4 regions of the Brochothrix sp. genome follow, and region 3 is predicted to be linked to each of the others. Evidence: riboswitches for the same ligand, from Rfam matches in the RefSeq annotation. Region 3 holds a riboswitch; each other region holds the start of a gene.
The links. Region 3 has a riboswitch for S-adenosylmethionine ahead of IKV95_RS09790 (methionine ABC transporter ATP-binding protein). Riboswitches for the same ligand answer to the same signal wherever they lie in the genome.
Positions count from the first base shown of each region.

Region 1 (4,071 bases), on a different contig from region 3:
GCCGCTTAATTGTTGACCAAAGTATTCAACCATGTCAGTACGTTCAAATTCACCATGAACTAAAACATCTAAATCAAGACCTTCTTGAATATCAATCCAACGTTCAGTTTCTTCTTTAATGAATGAACGGTAGTCAGCTTCTGTGAGATTACCTTTTTTCCAAGCCGCACGTTTTTGACGGACAACAGCTGATTGCGGGAAACTACCAATTGAAGTTGTAGGTAATAGTGGCAAATTAAGTGCTTCATGTTGTAATAAAATTCTTTCAGCGTAAGGAAGCGCACGATTAACTTCTTCACCTTGGATGCTAGTTAATTCAGCTTCAACCGTTTGGTTATTTCTAAAGTCAGCTTTTTGTAACGCTGTGTATTTTTCAAAACTATCATCCAATTCTGTTTGAATAGATGATACACCATCACGAACAGCCTTTGTTAATAGAACAATTTCATGTAATTTTTCATCAGCAAAAGCTAAGCCGTTTACTAATGTTTTTTCGAAGGTGGTTTCATGTGCGACTGTAATTGGTACATGTAATAGTGATGATGAAGGTTGAATAATAAGTCGTTCAGCAGGAACGTTTGCTTGAATTAAAGTCAGTAAGGCTAATTTATCTTTAAGATTAGAACGCCATACATTACGTCCATCAATAATTCCAGCAGCTAATATCTTATCTTCTGGGAAACCAAATTGTAAAAGTGAACGTAAGTTATCACCGTGATCTGCCACAAAATCAATCCCAAAACCGTCTGCTGGTAATTCTAATATCGCTTCGTAATGATCTAAGCGTTCGAAATATGTTTGTAAAATCAATTGAATTGATGGGGCAGCCTCTTTGAAAGCAGCGATAGATTTTTTGTAATAGTTCAATTCTTTTTTATCTGTAAGAAGCACTAAATAAGGCTCGTCTAATTGAACTGTTTGAACACCAGCAGCTTCTAATTCAGCGAAAATCTGTACATAGACAGGAATAAGAGCAGTAAGCAGTGTTTCAAATTGATCTTCTTCATAACCTTTTGCAAGTTTTAAGTATGAAATGGGGCCAAGTATAACGGGTTTAGTTTCTAAACCTAACTCATTTTTTGCTTCGTTATAATAAAATAAGGGGCGATTAAAAGTTAATTGAGGTCTTGCATTGTCTAATTCAGGTACGATGTAATGATAATTTGTATTGAACCATTTAGTCATTTCAGAAGCCACGGCATCTTTGTTACCACGGGCAATTGCAAAGTAAGTTTCTAATGGAACTTCACCATCTGTATATTTGAAACGTTCAGGAACAATTCCCAATGTCACTGAAGTATCTAAAACATGATCATATAGTGAAAAATCTCCCGATGGAATTTTATCAATACCTGCATCCGCCTGTTTTTGTAAACTTGCTAAACGCAATTCTTTAGTTGTTGCAAGTAACTCTTCTTTCGATGAACCATCATTCCAATAGCTTTCTAACGCGCGCTTCCATTCTCTTTTTTCTCCTAAACGTGGGTATCCTAAACTTGAACTTTTGACTGTCATAATGATCAATTCCTCTCCAATTTATAATGATAACCTCACTTCAATTAACAAACCCCGTCCCAAAAGAAAAGCCTCTCTATAAAAAACTATAGAGAGGCGAATCGTAGCTGCAATAAATGATGTGCTCGATTTCTCTCATTTTTCAAGGAAAAAAGATTCCTTGCAGGATTTAGCACCTTTTCATCGAAATGAAAGGTTGCCGGGTGTCATAGGGCCAGTCCCTCAACCACTCGTAATAAGAGTTGTATATGAATTTGTGAATGTTATTGATACTGATATTACACTTGTTATTTTCAGAAGTCAACAAGAATTTAGAATATTCTAAATGTTACCAATATTAAAAATAGATTAGTAATAAGGCAATCATAAAAAAGTGATATCAATGTAAGTGTTTCCAATTGTAAAAAGGTCTATATTACTAATGCAAATAGGAGTATACTAAAAAGCATATTATCGGAATTGTCAGATAATTCATTTAAAGGGAGAGTGTTTTTTATGAAAACAGAAACAATGAAAGAAGAAAATATGCGTTTTATCGATTATGTTTATCGTGTATCGGCGGGAGTAGCTAACGCTGTTTTAGTAATGTTAGGAATTGGTTTATTAATTGAAACGATAGGTGGTTTTCTTAATTGGCCAGCTTTTATTGGTATCGGAACAATCGCTAAGTCACTATTAGCACCAGCATTTGGTGTGGCAATCGCTTATCAACTTAAGGGAAATACATTAGTGGTATTTAGTTCAATGATTGCAGCAACAGTAGGTGGTGCTGCCGTACATTTTGTGGAAGGTGCCAATGCTGCAACAGGTGGAGTAGGTTTGGTCTTCGTCTCAGGGCAACCAATATCAGCAGTTTTAGCAGGGATAATTGCAACGTTAGTGGGTTTATGGTTAACAGGTAAAACGATTTTAGATATGGTATTTATTCCTTTTGTTGCAGTTGTTGTGGGGGGCGTAGCCGGATTAGGTCTAGCAGCAGTAACTACACCACTTTTAGTCGATTTAAGTGGTTTTATGGCACAATCAATTACTGTGTCTCCACTATTTGGTTCAAGTGTTATAGCGTTAGTCTGGAGTATTTTGTTAATGACGCCAGCATCTTCAGCAGCACTGGCAATTGCATTACAATTAGACCCAGTATCATCAGCTGCTGCATTGATAGGTTGTACAGCACAATTTGTTGGATTTACGGTAATGTCTTTCCGACAAAATGATTTAGGTGGTAATCTTGCACAAGGATTAATTACTCCAAAAGTACAATTTCCAAATCTTATCAAACATCCACAACTAGTAGCTGGTCCATTTTTGGCCTCTATTATTTGTGCACCTATAGCGACAACCGTCTTTCATTTTAAGACGAGCTATGAGTTAGCGGGTCTGGGTTTAAACTCATTGATTGCTCCAATAGCTATTTGGGGGAAACAAGGTAATAATGATTTCTTTGTCTATCTATTAATGGGGATTGTACTTCCAGCTATTATTACATTTATTGTTCATCAAGTGATGTTGAAATTGAAGTGGGTTAACCGTAAAGATCTTAAGATGGAGGTCATGTAATAAAGGTGTTTAGTCCTTTTCATTTTTGTTAACTTGCTAGTGTTCTATGTGTATTTAGGGTATGATAGCTATAAGTCAATAAAAAAAAGGACGGAATGCGTTAATGTATGAAATTAAGAAATGGGCAGTGAGTAATATTAACAGTGGAACACCATTGTTAACGAAAGAAATGTTCTATAACAAAGTACCTAAAGAAGAAGGTGCTGTTGTAGAATTAATGGATGAAAAAAAACATTATGTCGCAACTGCGCTTGTAGGTAAGCAAAATAAAGGTATCGGTTGGGTTATATCTAATAAACAGAACCAAGTATTCGATTATGCTTTTATTTTAGGCAAAGTTAGAGCAGCAGTAGATAAAAGAGAAATGTTATTCAAATCTGAAGAAACGACAGCTTTCCGTGTCTTTAATGGTATTAGTGATGGCATTGGTGGTTTAACAATTGATTGGTACGATGGCTTTGCTTTATTTAGTTGGTATAGTGAAGGACTCTTTCTACATTCAGATACAATTTATTCTGCGTTTGAAAAAGTTATTTCATATAAAGGTATCTACGCTAAACGACGTTTTGGTGAAAATGGTCAATTCGTTGATGATGATAATTTTGTCAAAGGTGAGATAGCTCCTGAACCACTAATTATAAAAGAGAGCAATATTAACTTTGCGACGTATTTAAATGATGGTGCTATGACGGGTATTTTCCTTGACCAACGTGATGTACGACGTTATATTATGGAAGAATTATCTGCTGGCAAGCGCGTTCTTAATACGTTCTCATATACTGGTGCTTTCTCTGTTGCAGCTGCAATGGGTGGTGCTATACATACAACAAGTGTTGATGTTGCTAACAGAAGTCGTGCTAAAACAGCTGAACAATTTGAAGTTAATAATCTTAACCCTCAGGATCACACAATCATGGTTGAAGATGTTTTCCACTACTTTAAATACGCAACTCGTAAAGAACTGGAATTTGATTTGGTTATTTTAGATCCGCCAAGTTT
Region 1 is NZ_JAFYUW010000042.1:2,884-6,954, reverse strand. It holds gene metE (5-methyltetrahydropteroyltriglutamate--homocysteine S-methyltransferase) at 1-1,518, opposite strand, end outside; SAM riboswitch class I at 1,648-1,757, opposite strand; gene IKV95_RS02775 (PTS sugar transporter subunit IIC) at 2,011-3,072, shown strand; gene IKV95_RS02770 (class I SAM-dependent rRNA methyltransferase) at 3,176-4,071, shown strand, end outside.
Region 1: linked by a shared signal. The riboswitch ahead of metE (5-methyltetrahydropteroyltriglutamate--homocysteine S-methyltransferase) and the one ahead of IKV95_RS09790 (methionine ABC transporter ATP-binding protein) in region 3 are both predicted to bind S-adenosylmethionine.

Region 2 (4,071 bases), on a different contig from region 3:
AGCAGCATTTGAAATAGCGTATGCGACAGGACTATCCGCGTAACCACCTTTACGTGTTAGTACAAGTAGAATAGCTAAAGGGACGCCGAGAATAATTGAAATCAGTAGTGAAATCACGGTCATCTGAATCGTCGCAGCTAAACCATCGAGTAAAGTGGGACCCCATTCATTAAAAAAATTAGCCATTGATTTCACCTTCTTTCTTCACAATAATTCCTTGACCACTCAGATAATTAATTGCTGCAGTTACTTTGTCTGGTTCGCCCTCTAAATGAACCAGAAGATTGCCAACGGATTCATTTTTAAATTGATCAATTCCACCAGCAATGATATTAGGTACCACTCCAAAAGTAGTTGCTACATGTGCTAATGCTGGTTTAGTTGATGAAATACCAACAAAAGTACAATGGATAAGAACGCCTTCTTCTGGTAAAGTTTGCAAAAATTTAGCAGGCAATTTGTATTTTGCCGAATCTTGAACGAATGTTTTGGTAATAGTTGAACGCGGCTGTGTAAACACATCAACGACAGGCCCTTGTTCTACAATTTGTCCATCTTGCATCACCGCAACACGATCACACAAGCGCTGAATAACACTTAATTCATGCGTGATTAAAAAGATGGTTAGGCCTAGCTCCTGGTTTATTTCTAACAATAAATCAAGGATAGACTCTGTTGTGGTGGGATCAAGTGCACTTGTTGCTTCGTCGCTTAATAAAATTTCTGGTTCATGTGAAAGGGCACGTGCAATCGCTACACGTTGTTTTTGCCCACCAGATAATTGTGCAGGAAAAGCTGACGCTCGATCACTTAAACCAACGATCTCTAAGTATTTCTTAACGCGCTGTTGGATAAGATCTTTTGATAACCCTGCGAGTTTCAATGGAATAGCCACATTATCATATACAGTTGCAGTTGTAAGTAAATTGTAACCTTGAAAAATCATTCCGATTTTTTGACGTGTTTGTTGTAAGTCATTTTTATTTAAATCATTTAGTTTGATACCGTCAACAAAAACTTCACCCTCAGTCGGTGTTTCTAATAGATTGATACAACGTATGAGAGTACTTTTACCAGCGCCACTATAACCAATCACGCCATAAATTTCACCTTTATGAACACTTAAAGAAACGTCATCTAATGCGTTGATTGTTTTTTTGCCAACTTTATAATTTTTTGTAATATTTTTTAATTCAATCATACCTTATGCCTCCAGTAATACAGTCATTTACCAAGTTGGAACAACCGAACCTTTAAATTGTTTTGCGATAAATTCTTTCACATCATCAGATTGATAATACTTTTTAAGTTTTGCGACAATAGCATCATCTTTATTTTCGGTACGAACAACAAAGTAGTTAGGATATGGGTTTTTAACTAATGGCTCGTGGTAAATAGCATTATCTTTAATGTTAAGCCCAGCACCCATTGCAAAGTTTGTATTAATAGCAGCAACAGCTACTTCACCTAATTGAGCTGGAATTTGTGCAGCGTCAAGTTCAACAATTTGCAAATCAAGTTTATTTTCAACAACATCTTTTTTAGTTGTATTTTCGCCAGCGTTTTTATCAAGTTTAATGATGCCAGCTTTTTCAAAAAGTTGTAACGCACGCAATTCATTTGCAGGATCATTAGGAACAGCGATTTTATCACCTTTTTTGAGATCTTTTAAATCTTTAAGTTTATCTGAGTAGATACCAAGTGGAAATGCTACTGTGCTGAAAGCTTCCGTTATTTTAAAATCTTTTGATTTAACTTGGTTTTTTAAAAAGGGTAAAGTTTGGAAACTATTTGCATCTAATTCCCCTTGATCTAAAGCCGTATTGGGTGTGTTGTAATCACTAAATACTTTAAGTTTCACCGTTACGCCATCTTTTTTAGCAACTTTAGCAACTTCTTGCATGATTTGCTCATGGGGTCCACCCGTTACACCGACTGTAATTGTTTTATCATCAAGTGCTTTGCTACTGTTACCACAAGCAGTTAGAGTGAAAACTGCTACTAAAATAAAGATAAAGCCTACTGATTTTTTGATGTTATGCATAATGATTTCCCCCTAGGATATGTTTTGAAAAAAGATAATAAAAAAAACTTCTCTAAAAGAGAAGTTGGCAGTGGACATACTTCTCTCATCTATCACAATCTATGAAGATTGTGTTGGATTTAGCACCTCATCAAATTAAATTGACAGGTTGCCGGGTTTCATAGGGCCAGTCCCTCCACCACTCTGGATAAGAAATTTATTTAGTTTATTAAACTTTGATAAATATGAGTATAGCTATAAAAAGATAATAAGTCAATCTCTTTCGAATATTCAGTCAATAACAATTTAAAAAAAGTTACTAACTGTGTTTTTGATGATAACGGATACATATCTTTTGAGTCAGGTATAAAAAGATGGTAAAATAAAGTCAGACACAAAGAAATAGAGGGGGAAGATTTTGAAGAAATTAATAAGTATTATGATGGCCGTTGTTATTATGATGTCACCGGTAGGGACACAAGCTATTAACTTTGTCACACCTGACCAATATAAAACAACATCCGTTACAACTGTAAGTGCAAAAATGCGTGGTGGTGGATACCGTTCGAGCAATCGTTCATATAACACTAATAGCAATCGTGTGAAGAGTAACACAAACCGAACAAATACAAATCGTGCCGCTACAAATAAAGCTGTTACAGCGAATAAAGCACAAGCTAAAAGTCGTTTTGGTGGATTCCTAGGTGGGATGATGCTCGGAGGTTTAGCAGGAATGCTCTTTGGTGGTATGCTAGCAAATATGGGGGGTTTCGGAAATATCTTGGGAATGATTATTAATGTATTAGCGATTATTATTATTATTCGTTTAGTATTTATGATTATTTCACGTATACGTCAAAATAAAAAAGCGCAAGCAACAGCTGGTGGATACTCAGATAGTCGCCAAATGGATCGTGATCAAGACGTTCAAACTAATTATCAAAATGCTATGGGTGGTGGCGCTGCGACTGCAGAAGCTGAAACTGGTATTGTTTTAGATGAAGATAACATTTCAAACGCGGTAATTGACTTCTTCTCATACGAAAAACAAATTAATATGTATGAAATGCAAGTATCATTAACTTATGATGAGCGTCAAGGCTTTGGTGCTGATGTTCTTAATAAATCGGGCAGTGTTATTCAATCACTTGACCATTTCTCATTAGTTCAAGCTATTCGTTACTGGGCAGAAAAAGAAACTGACTTAAATCCTAATATGGGGATTAAACTTAATTTCTCTGAAGATAAAGGTATTACAGCAACTTTAAGCTAAAATAAAGTAAAAGAAAACGTCTCAAATGGATGTAAATATATCCGTTTGTGGCGTTTTTTGAATTCTTTAGATTCCTTTTATTTTAACAATGACAGTGCTAGAATAGACATACGAACAACTGATAGGAGTGCGATGTATGAAACAAAAAGATACAGAGTATAAAGATTTAATGATGATTATGCTACGAACAGGAATATTAGGTTTTGGAGGAGGACCCTCCGTTATGCCGCTATTTCAACATGAGATAGTAGATAAATATAAATGGATGAGTAGTGCAGACTTTGATAACTCGCTTGCGATTGCTAATGTTCTTCCAGGCCCAATCGCAACAAAAGTGGCAGCTTACTTAGGATATGAACGGAAAAAAACTTTAGGCGCAATATGGGCAGTTTTTTGGCATCTATTACCAAGTACAATTGCAATGATTGCTTTATTATCAGCTGCAACAGTATTGAATGACTCACCAATTGTTCAAGGCGTTATCGCTGCAGTAACCCCAGTGGTTGTGGTGATGTTATTACTGATGGGTTATCGTTTTGCTAAGACGGCATATAATGGTTTGGGTATGATATTAACGCTTATAGCATGTGCAGTTGCAGGGATATTACTGTACTATATTCATCCAGCACTGGTCATTATTCTATTTACTCTATACGGTTCACAACATTACCGCTTGATTGGAGGTAAAAAGAAATGATCGTACTTTGGGAATTATTTAAGTCATTTTTCACAGCAAATATTTTTGGTTATGGTGGTGGTCCCGCATCAATCCCAT
Region 2 is NZ_JAFYUW010000123.1:2,672-6,742, forward strand. It holds gene IKV95_RS08430 (methionine ABC transporter permease) at 1-186, opposite strand, end outside; gene IKV95_RS08435 (methionine ABC transporter ATP-binding protein) at 179-1,201, opposite strand; gene IKV95_RS08440 (MetQ/NlpA family ABC transporter substrate-binding protein) at 1,229-2,044, opposite strand; SAM riboswitch class I at 2,127-2,238, opposite strand; gene IKV95_RS08445 (DUF2653 family protein) at 2,442-3,296, shown strand; gene IKV95_RS08450 (chromate transporter) at 3,433-3,993, shown strand; gene IKV95_RS08455 (chromate transporter) at 3,990-4,071, shown strand, end outside.
Region 2: linked by a shared signal. The riboswitch ahead of IKV95_RS08440 (MetQ/NlpA family ABC transporter substrate-binding protein) and the one ahead of IKV95_RS09790 (methionine ABC transporter ATP-binding protein) in region 3 are both predicted to bind S-adenosylmethionine.

Region 3 (4,071 bases):
GCACTTGACTTGAAAGATGAATTTTATTCAATTGTTTGTACAGGTGTAGTCATGACTATCATGTTCCACGTTTTGGAAAATGCAGGAATGACAATTGGTTTACTGCCGATTACAGGTATTCCACTGCCATTTATAAGTTATGGTGGTACCTCACTGGTTGTTAACTTGCTGGGAATTGGCGTCATTATGTCGATGCGTTTTAACTCAAATAATTCAATGTTCTCTAAGGAAGATAAAGAAAAAGATATTCCTACCTATGATGTAAAACAGAAAAAGAAAAATAAGCGGGCTACAAATAAACAGTAAGCCGTTTTTGAAACGTACTTCTTATTTAATTCGAGTGATGAATTTAATAGGGAGTACTTTTTTTATGAAGAGAGCTTGTTAGCTAATTCAATAGAAAGCGTTGAGAGTCTTTGATAAAAGTACAGTTTAAATACTGTTATAAAAAAAATAAGAATTATGGTAAAGTTTAGTTGTCCAAATAGTAAAAATCATCTATTATTAAGATATAAAGAGAATTCAAAAAGAGTGAGGGATAGTAAATGATTAAATTTTATCAATACCCGAAATGTACCACGTGTAAAAAGGCTTCAAAATGGCTGACAGATAACGAGGTGCCCTTCGAATCGGTGAATATCGTTGAAAATACACCCACAGCATCTGAATTAAAAGAGGTTTACAAAAAAAGTAAGCTACCGATTAAACGCTTTTTTAACACAAGTGGACAAAAATACCGTGAACTGGGTTTGAAAGATAAAGTTGATCAAATGACAGATGATGATATTTTTGCACTTTTAGCAACAGATGGCATGTTGATTAAACGTCCATTAGCCTTTGATGATGAAAAAATAACACTTGGATTCAAAGAAGATAATTATGAGAATTATTGGAACTAAAAATAAATAGATAAAGGGAGTTTTTTATTATGACAGATTATCAATCATTCAAGTACACTGAAGAACACGAATGGGTAAAAAAAGACGGTGCTAATTATTTTGTGGGAATTTCATTACATGCACAAGATGAGTTAGGTGATATTGTTTTTGTTGAAGTACCAGAAGTTGATGATGTCTTAGCAAAAGGCGATTCATTTGGTAGTGTTGAATCCGTTAAAACAGTCTCTGAACTCTATGCTCCTATTGGTGGGAAAGTTGTTTCTGTCAATGAAAAATTAGAAGATGAACCAGAAACAGTTAACCAAGATCCTTATAACGAAGGTTGGATTGTTGAATTTACAGATGTAGATGAAGCAGAATATAATGCGTTGTTAAGTTATGAAGAGTACGAAGCATTTATCAAAGAATAGTTAGTCATTAAAAACGCATGATGAGGTTCATCATTGCGTTTTTTTATATTAAGGGAGTTAATAATTATGAAAGAATGGTCTACGACTGAATTTAAAGCGGCGATACTTTCAAAAAGTGCGTTTGCGGTGCTGTTTTATACACCAATGTGCGGTGGGTGCCAGTTGGTTGAACGGTATTTACATTTTGCTGAAGCGGCAATGCCAGAAGTGCAAATTGTAAAAATGAATGTCAATTATTTACCAGAAGTGATAGCTAAATATGAGATAAAAAGTGTGCCGAGTATCTATGTTTTTAGTGACGATATGGCGGGTGAAAGGTTATCTGCCATTGATAATGTTACTCGTATTTACGAAGGATTAGAAAAACTTCGAAATTAAAGCAAAAAAGGAATTGACTTGTGCTATTATTCCGCCTATAATAACTATTAACAAGTATAACTTTATATGATATTTCTTATCAAGAGTGGTGGAGGGACTTGCCCGACGAAACCCAGCAACCCCATGAGAGTGGACGGTGCTAAATCAAGCTAAGTAAGTGATTACTTAGAAAGATGAGAAGCGGGCTATTCCTTTGTAGACGTTTCACATCTTTCTGAATTTCAGAAAGATGTTTTTTTATGCTTAAAGAAGGTTAAAGAGAGGTTGAAGTGAATGATTAAATTAGATAATGTCAGTAAAACATTCGAAACACGAAATGGTGCAGTCAATGCAGTTAAAGACGTTAATTTAGAAATTAATGAAGGTGAAATCTTCGGAATCATTGGTTATTCTGGTGCGGGTAAAAGTACTCTTATTAGAATGTTTAATGGATTGGAAGCACCGACACAAGGTGCTATTCATATCAATGATGTCATGATTTCTGATGTCAAAGGTGCAGCATTACGTGCAGCTCGACAAAAAATTGGAATGATCTTCCAACATTTTAACTTATTATGGTCACGAACAGTAGCTGAAAACATTGCTTTTCCACTAGAAATTGCTGGTGTCAAGAAAGCTGAACGTGAACGACGTGTCGCAGAACTCATTCACCTTGTAGGCTTGGATGGACGTGATAAATCATATCCTTCTCAACTGAGTGGGGGACAGAAACAACGTGTTGGTATTGCAAGAGCTTTAGCAAATGATCCTGATGTGTTACTTTGCGATGAAGCTACAAGTGCTTTAGATCCACAAACAACAAGCGAAGTTTTAAATTTACTGACAGATATTAATAAGCGCCTGGGACTTACAATCATCTTGATTACTCATGAGATGCCTGTTATCCGTAAAATTTGTAATCGTGTAGCAGTTATGGAAGGCGGAGAAGTAGTTGAATTAGGGGATGTATTATCTGTGTTTCAAACACCACAACAAGAAATTACTCGTCGTTTTGTTTCACAAGCAACAGATGATACAGCGACTGAAGAGGTGGAACAACTCCTTATTGAGACTTACCCAACAGGGTTGTTAGCACGTCTCGTGTTTAATGCTTCACAGGCAACTCAACCGATTATTACCGATTTATCTAAAAAATTCAACCTTGATATTAGTATATTACATGGGTCAATCACACAAACACAAAATGGTTCATATGGGTTCTTATTTATCCAAATCTTTGCAGAACAAGAACAGATAACACAAACAAAAGCGTACCTTGAAGAGATTGACGTTAGAATGGAAGTGATTCGTTCATGAAAGATTTATTAGTAAAATGGTTTCCTAATGTAATATGGCCTGAAGTTTGGACCGCGACGCAGGAAACGCTTATTATGACAGTGATTTCAATTGTATTTATTTTTGTTCTCGGTATTTTACTCGCGTTGTTGCTATTCCTAACACGTGATCAAGACAATTTAATCATTAAAAGTATCAATGGTATATCAGCAGCTTTCGTTAATATTTTCCGTTCGATTCCATTCATTATTTTAATTGTGCTTATCATGCCATTTACAAAAGTTTTGATAGGTTCTGTTATAGGAACCGCTGGTGCATTACCAGCTTTAATTATTTCAGCAGCACCATTTTACGCTCGTCTCGTTGAAATTGCCTTTGTAGAAATTGATAAAGGTGTAATAGAAGCAAGTCGTGCGATGGGTGCCAGTACATTTACGATCATTCGTAAAGTACTATTGCCAGAAGCGCTTCCTGCAATTATTTCAGGTTTGACAGTGACGACGATTTCATTAATTGGTTATACCGCAATGGCTGGTGTAGTTGGTGCAGGTGGATTAGGAAACATGGCTTACTTCACTGGTTTTCAACGTTCTCAAAATGATGTAACATTCGTCGCAACAGTCATTATTTTAATTTTAGTTTTCATCATCCAATTTATTGGCGATCGTGCCACTAACAAAATCGATAAACGATAACATATAAAAGGGAGAGTAACTTATGAAAAAAATTATTTTTGGACTATTAACAGCAGCAATCGTTTTAACTTTAGCAGCTTGTGGCAGCAATGATGCAAAGGATAAAGAGACAAAATTAGTGGTGGGGGCATCTAACGTTCCTCATGCAGAGATTCTAGAAAAAGCAAAACCTATCCTTAAAAAAGAAGGCATTGATTTAGAAATTAAAAAATACCAAGATTATATTTTACCAAACAAAAATCTAGCTGATGGCGAATTGGATGCGAACTACTTCCAACATATCCCATACTTAGACCAATATAATAAAGACAACAAAACAGATTTAATCAACGCTGGTAAAATTCATATCGAACCGTTCGGTATTTATTCAGAAAAATATAAAAAAGTTTCAGATATTAAAGAAGGATCAACTAT
Region 3 is NZ_JAFYUW010000148.1:10,356-14,426, reverse strand. It holds gene IKV95_RS09810 (FtsW/RodA/SpoVE family cell cycle protein) at 1-306, shown strand, start outside; gene IKV95_RS09805 (arsenate reductase family protein) at 546-899, shown strand; gene gcvH (glycine cleavage system protein GcvH) at 929-1,309, shown strand; gene IKV95_RS09795 (thioredoxin family protein) at 1,376-1,687, shown strand; SAM riboswitch class I at 1,761-1,867, shown strand; gene IKV95_RS09790 (methionine ABC transporter ATP-binding protein) at 1,961-2,983, shown strand; gene IKV95_RS09785 (methionine ABC transporter permease) at 2,980-3,657, shown strand; gene IKV95_RS09780 (MetQ/NlpA family ABC transporter substrate-binding protein) at 3,680-4,071, shown strand, end outside.

Region 4 (4,071 bases), on a different contig from region 3:
GCTAATATCAGTATCGCACTTGCAAAAAAGAGTAAACAACAACACTCACAAATTATTTCAAGTGCTTTAGCAAAAGTGGGATTGAAAAATTATGAGAAACAACACATTTATGAGTTAAGTGGTGGACAACAGCAACGTGTTGCTTTGGCTCGGGTGATTGCTAAAAAAACGCGTTGGTTATTTGCAGATGAGCCGACAGGTAACTTGGATGAAGCAAATCGTGAACTTGTATTTAAGCTCTTAAAAGACTTGCATACAAAAGGTTGCACAATTGTATTAGTTACTCATGACTCATACATGGCGAAATTGGCGACAAAAACAGTTCATTTATAGTGTTTAACCGGTAACTATTGAATAATAGCTGTTTAAATCATTCAGTGCCATTATTCTACTATCAATCTGTTAATATACAATCCAACATTCTTATCAGATAGCTATATAACAATTAGAAAAAAATAAAAAAGAGTGCAGATTAATCCTGCACTCTCTTTTTTTTGTATGATAGGATTAAATTTTCACTTACGCCTATTTCTTTACAAGAGATACTACCATAACACCTAAGTAAAGCTATAAAAAGGCTTTATTCTTACAAAAAAAGAATCAAATATTAGCACATTTAAAAAACTTTGTTATAATGAACAGTGGTAGAAATTATTTATGTGTGTGATCACACGAATGATGATCATGTGCTTTTTTCGTACGGAGTGAAAATTCATCTGGCACCATGTCAACTCCGCCAGGATGAAAAGGATGGCACTTAAGTATTCGTTTTATGGCAAGATAACTACCCTTAAAGGCACCGAATTTTTCAATGGATTCTAATCCATAAGTTGAACAAGTCGGATAAAAACGACAGCTAGGTGGGAACAAGGGTGATATTAACTTGCGATAACACTTAATAAGGAACAATAATATCTGTTTCAAAACAATCAACCTTTCAATTAATTCATCTAGCTCCATTGTATACTAAAATACGGTGTAAGACGCTAGATATGATTGCTGATTGAAGAAAAAGGGGAATGAACTATGATAGAATATACTGATTTAACAGGTGGAAAAGTACAAATGACTTTCGAAAAAAACCAATTAGGCACTGATGTGAAAGATATTTTAGTGATACCTTACATTAAAACAGGTCATTGGCTTATGACTGAAAATATCGTTCGTGGAATTGAGTTTCCCGGAGGAAAAATAGATCCTGATGAAACTGTCGAGCAAGCTGTTGTCCGTGAATTATGGGAAGAGACAGGTGTGCATCTGAAAAGTGAAGATAAATGGACCTTTTTAGCTGATTACGAGTTTCAAGATAAAAAACGTGGTCGAGTGATTAAACGCGCTTTTTTAATAGAGATGGCAACATACGAAGAAGCACCACTGCCTGAAGACTATGAAACGAGCGGTGTGCACTTATTAACAGAAGCAGAATACCTTCAATTGGAGACCTCTTCATTGAGTTTTTATATGAAAGATGCCGGAATGGAATTACTTTGGAATAAAGCGAAGGAAATCATCAAACATTAGTCTAATTTCATTGACAAGACAAGGTTTGTTTGAGATAATCAAAATATATCATGATGAAACAATTATGAATCTTATCAAGAGTGGTTGAGGGACTGGCCCTATGAAACCCAGCAGCCTACACTAAGGTGTAAGGTGCTAACCTGTGGCAAGATACAAAGGTATCTTGAGCGATAAGAGAAAAAAGGTATAGCTATAAGTATGCTATTATGACCTTTTCTCTTTTTAGTGAGAAAAGGTTTTTTAATGCAGTTTATTGCCACTTTTTTACGATTGCATAAGAGGTTATAGCGTTTCTAAATCGATGCATGATAAAAAATGGAGGATTTAACATGACAAAAAACCGTCGTCTTTTCACATCAGAATCTGTAAGTGAAGGACATCCAGACAAAATGGCAGATCAAATTTCAGATGCAATTTTGGATGCGATTTTAGAGAAAGACCCAATGGCACGTGTTGCCTGCGAAACAACAGTAACAACAGGAATCGTTTTAGTCGCAGGTGAAATTTCAACGAGCACTTACGTTGATATTCCTGCAGTCGTTCGTCAAACAATCCGTGAGATTGGTTACACAAGAGCGAAGTACGGCTTTGATGCGTCAACGTGTTCTGTATTGACAGCAATCGATGAACAATCGAGTGATATTGCACAAGGTGTAGATGTTGCTTTAGAGAGTCGTGATGGCGAAATTGTTGAAGAAGATATTGATGCAATTGGAGCAGGCGATCAAGGTTTGATGTTTGGGTTTGCAACTAACGAAACAGAAGAATTGATGCCGTTGCCGATTTCATTAGCACATGCATTGGCACGCCGCGTTGCAAAATTGCGTAAAGAAAACATTGTTGATTATTTACGACCAGACTCAAAAACACAAGTAACGGTTGAATATAACGAAGATGGTACACCTGCACGTGTAGATACCATTGTTATTTCAACTCAACATCATCCTGATGTAGAGCAATCAACCATCCATGAAGATATGCGTAAACTCGTTATTGACGAAGTGATTCCTGCAGAATTACTTGACGATGAAACAAAATATTTCATCAACCCGACTGGTCGATTCGTTATCGGTGGACCACAAGGTGATTGTGGTTTAACAGGACGTAAAATTATTGTCGACACTTACGGTGGTTATGCTCGTCACGGTGGTGGTGCTTTTTCTGGGAAAGATGCTACAAAAGTTGACCGTTCAGGTGCTTATGCTGCACGTTACGTTGCTAAAAACATCGTAGCAGCTGGTTTGGCTGATAAGGTAGAAGTACAAATTGCCTATGCAATTGGTGTCGCAAAACCTGTATCAATTTCAGTTAATGCTTTCGGAACAAGTTCATACTCTGAAGATGAGTTAATCGATGCCGTGAATGCAACATTTGATTTACGACCAGCAGGTATTATTAAAATGCTTGATCTTCGTCGTCCAATCTACCGCCAAACGGCAGCTTACGGACACTTTGGTCGTTTAGATCTTGATTTACCATGGGAGAAAACAGATCGTATTACAGCGTTGAAAGATGCACTGAAATAAAATTTAAAATCTCTGTCACGCACATGATTTAGTGTTGTTGTGGTCAGAGATTTTTGATGTTTAAAGCGAAAGGAAGCTGATGTTAAATGTTTGAGCAACAGCAGTTGTCAGGTTATTGGCAGACCGTTTTAGAGCAAGAAATGACGAAAGATTATTTTAAACAACTCACCCGTTTTTTAGAAAAAGAATATGCTTCAAAAACAATTTATCCACCAAAAGAAGAGGTTTTTAACGCCTTAGCACTAACCAACTATGAAGACGTGCGTGTGGTCATTTTAGGACAAGACCCTTATCATGGACCGGGTCAGGCAGAAGGGCTGAGTTTTTCAGTGAAAAGTGGAATGCCATTACCACCATCTTTACGAAACATTTATAAAGAACTAGCAGATGATTTGAAGGTTACAACACCAACAAATGGAAGTTTGCAATCGTGGGCAAAACAAGGTGTATTGTTATTAAATGCGGTACTTACTGTACAAGCCCACCAAGCTCATTCTCATAAAAAGCAAGGGTGGGAAACATTTACAGATTGTTTAATTGATGAACTTAATCAGCGTGAAAAGCCAATTGTTTTTATTCTATGGGGTAAACCGGCACAAACAAAAAGTCAAAGAATCGATCAGTCGCGTCATTTTATTATAGAAGCGCCTCATCCCAGTCCTTTATCATCGTATCGTGGCTTTTTTGGAAGCAAACCCTTTTCAAAATCTAATGAGATTTTAATTTCGATGGGTGATAATGAAATAGATTGGTCGAATACAAGGAAATTCTAGTGTTTAACAAACATTGTATGATATTATAAGGATAGTTGTTTCAGGTAAAATGAATAAAAAATTAAATGGTAGTTTACGTATAGGAGAGAATATAATATGTGTGGATTTATAGGATGTATAAATAATAAACCAGTAGCGATATCAGCAGATGATAAAGCTGTTTTTGAAAAAATGAATAAATTTATTGAACACCGTGGCCCAGATGATGAAGGCTATTTTTATGAAGATCATATTTCAATGGGATTTCGTCG
Region 4 is NZ_JAFYUW010000003.1:16,086-20,156, forward strand. It holds gene IKV95_RS00130 (ATP-binding cassette domain-containing protein) at 1-333, shown strand, start outside; gene yidD (membrane protein insertion efficiency factor YidD) at 652-924, opposite strand; gene IKV95_RS00140 (NUDIX domain-containing protein) at 1,027-1,521, shown strand; SAM riboswitch class I at 1,590-1,698, shown strand; gene metK (methionine adenosyltransferase) at 1,851-3,047, shown strand; gene IKV95_RS00150 (uracil-DNA glycosylase) at 3,134-3,820, shown strand; partial or broken gene IKV95_RS00155 (asparagine synthetase B family protein) at 3,917-4,071, shown strand, end outside.
Region 4: linked by a shared signal. The riboswitch ahead of metK (methionine adenosyltransferase) and the one ahead of IKV95_RS09790 (methionine ABC transporter ATP-binding protein) in region 3 are both predicted to bind S-adenosylmethionine.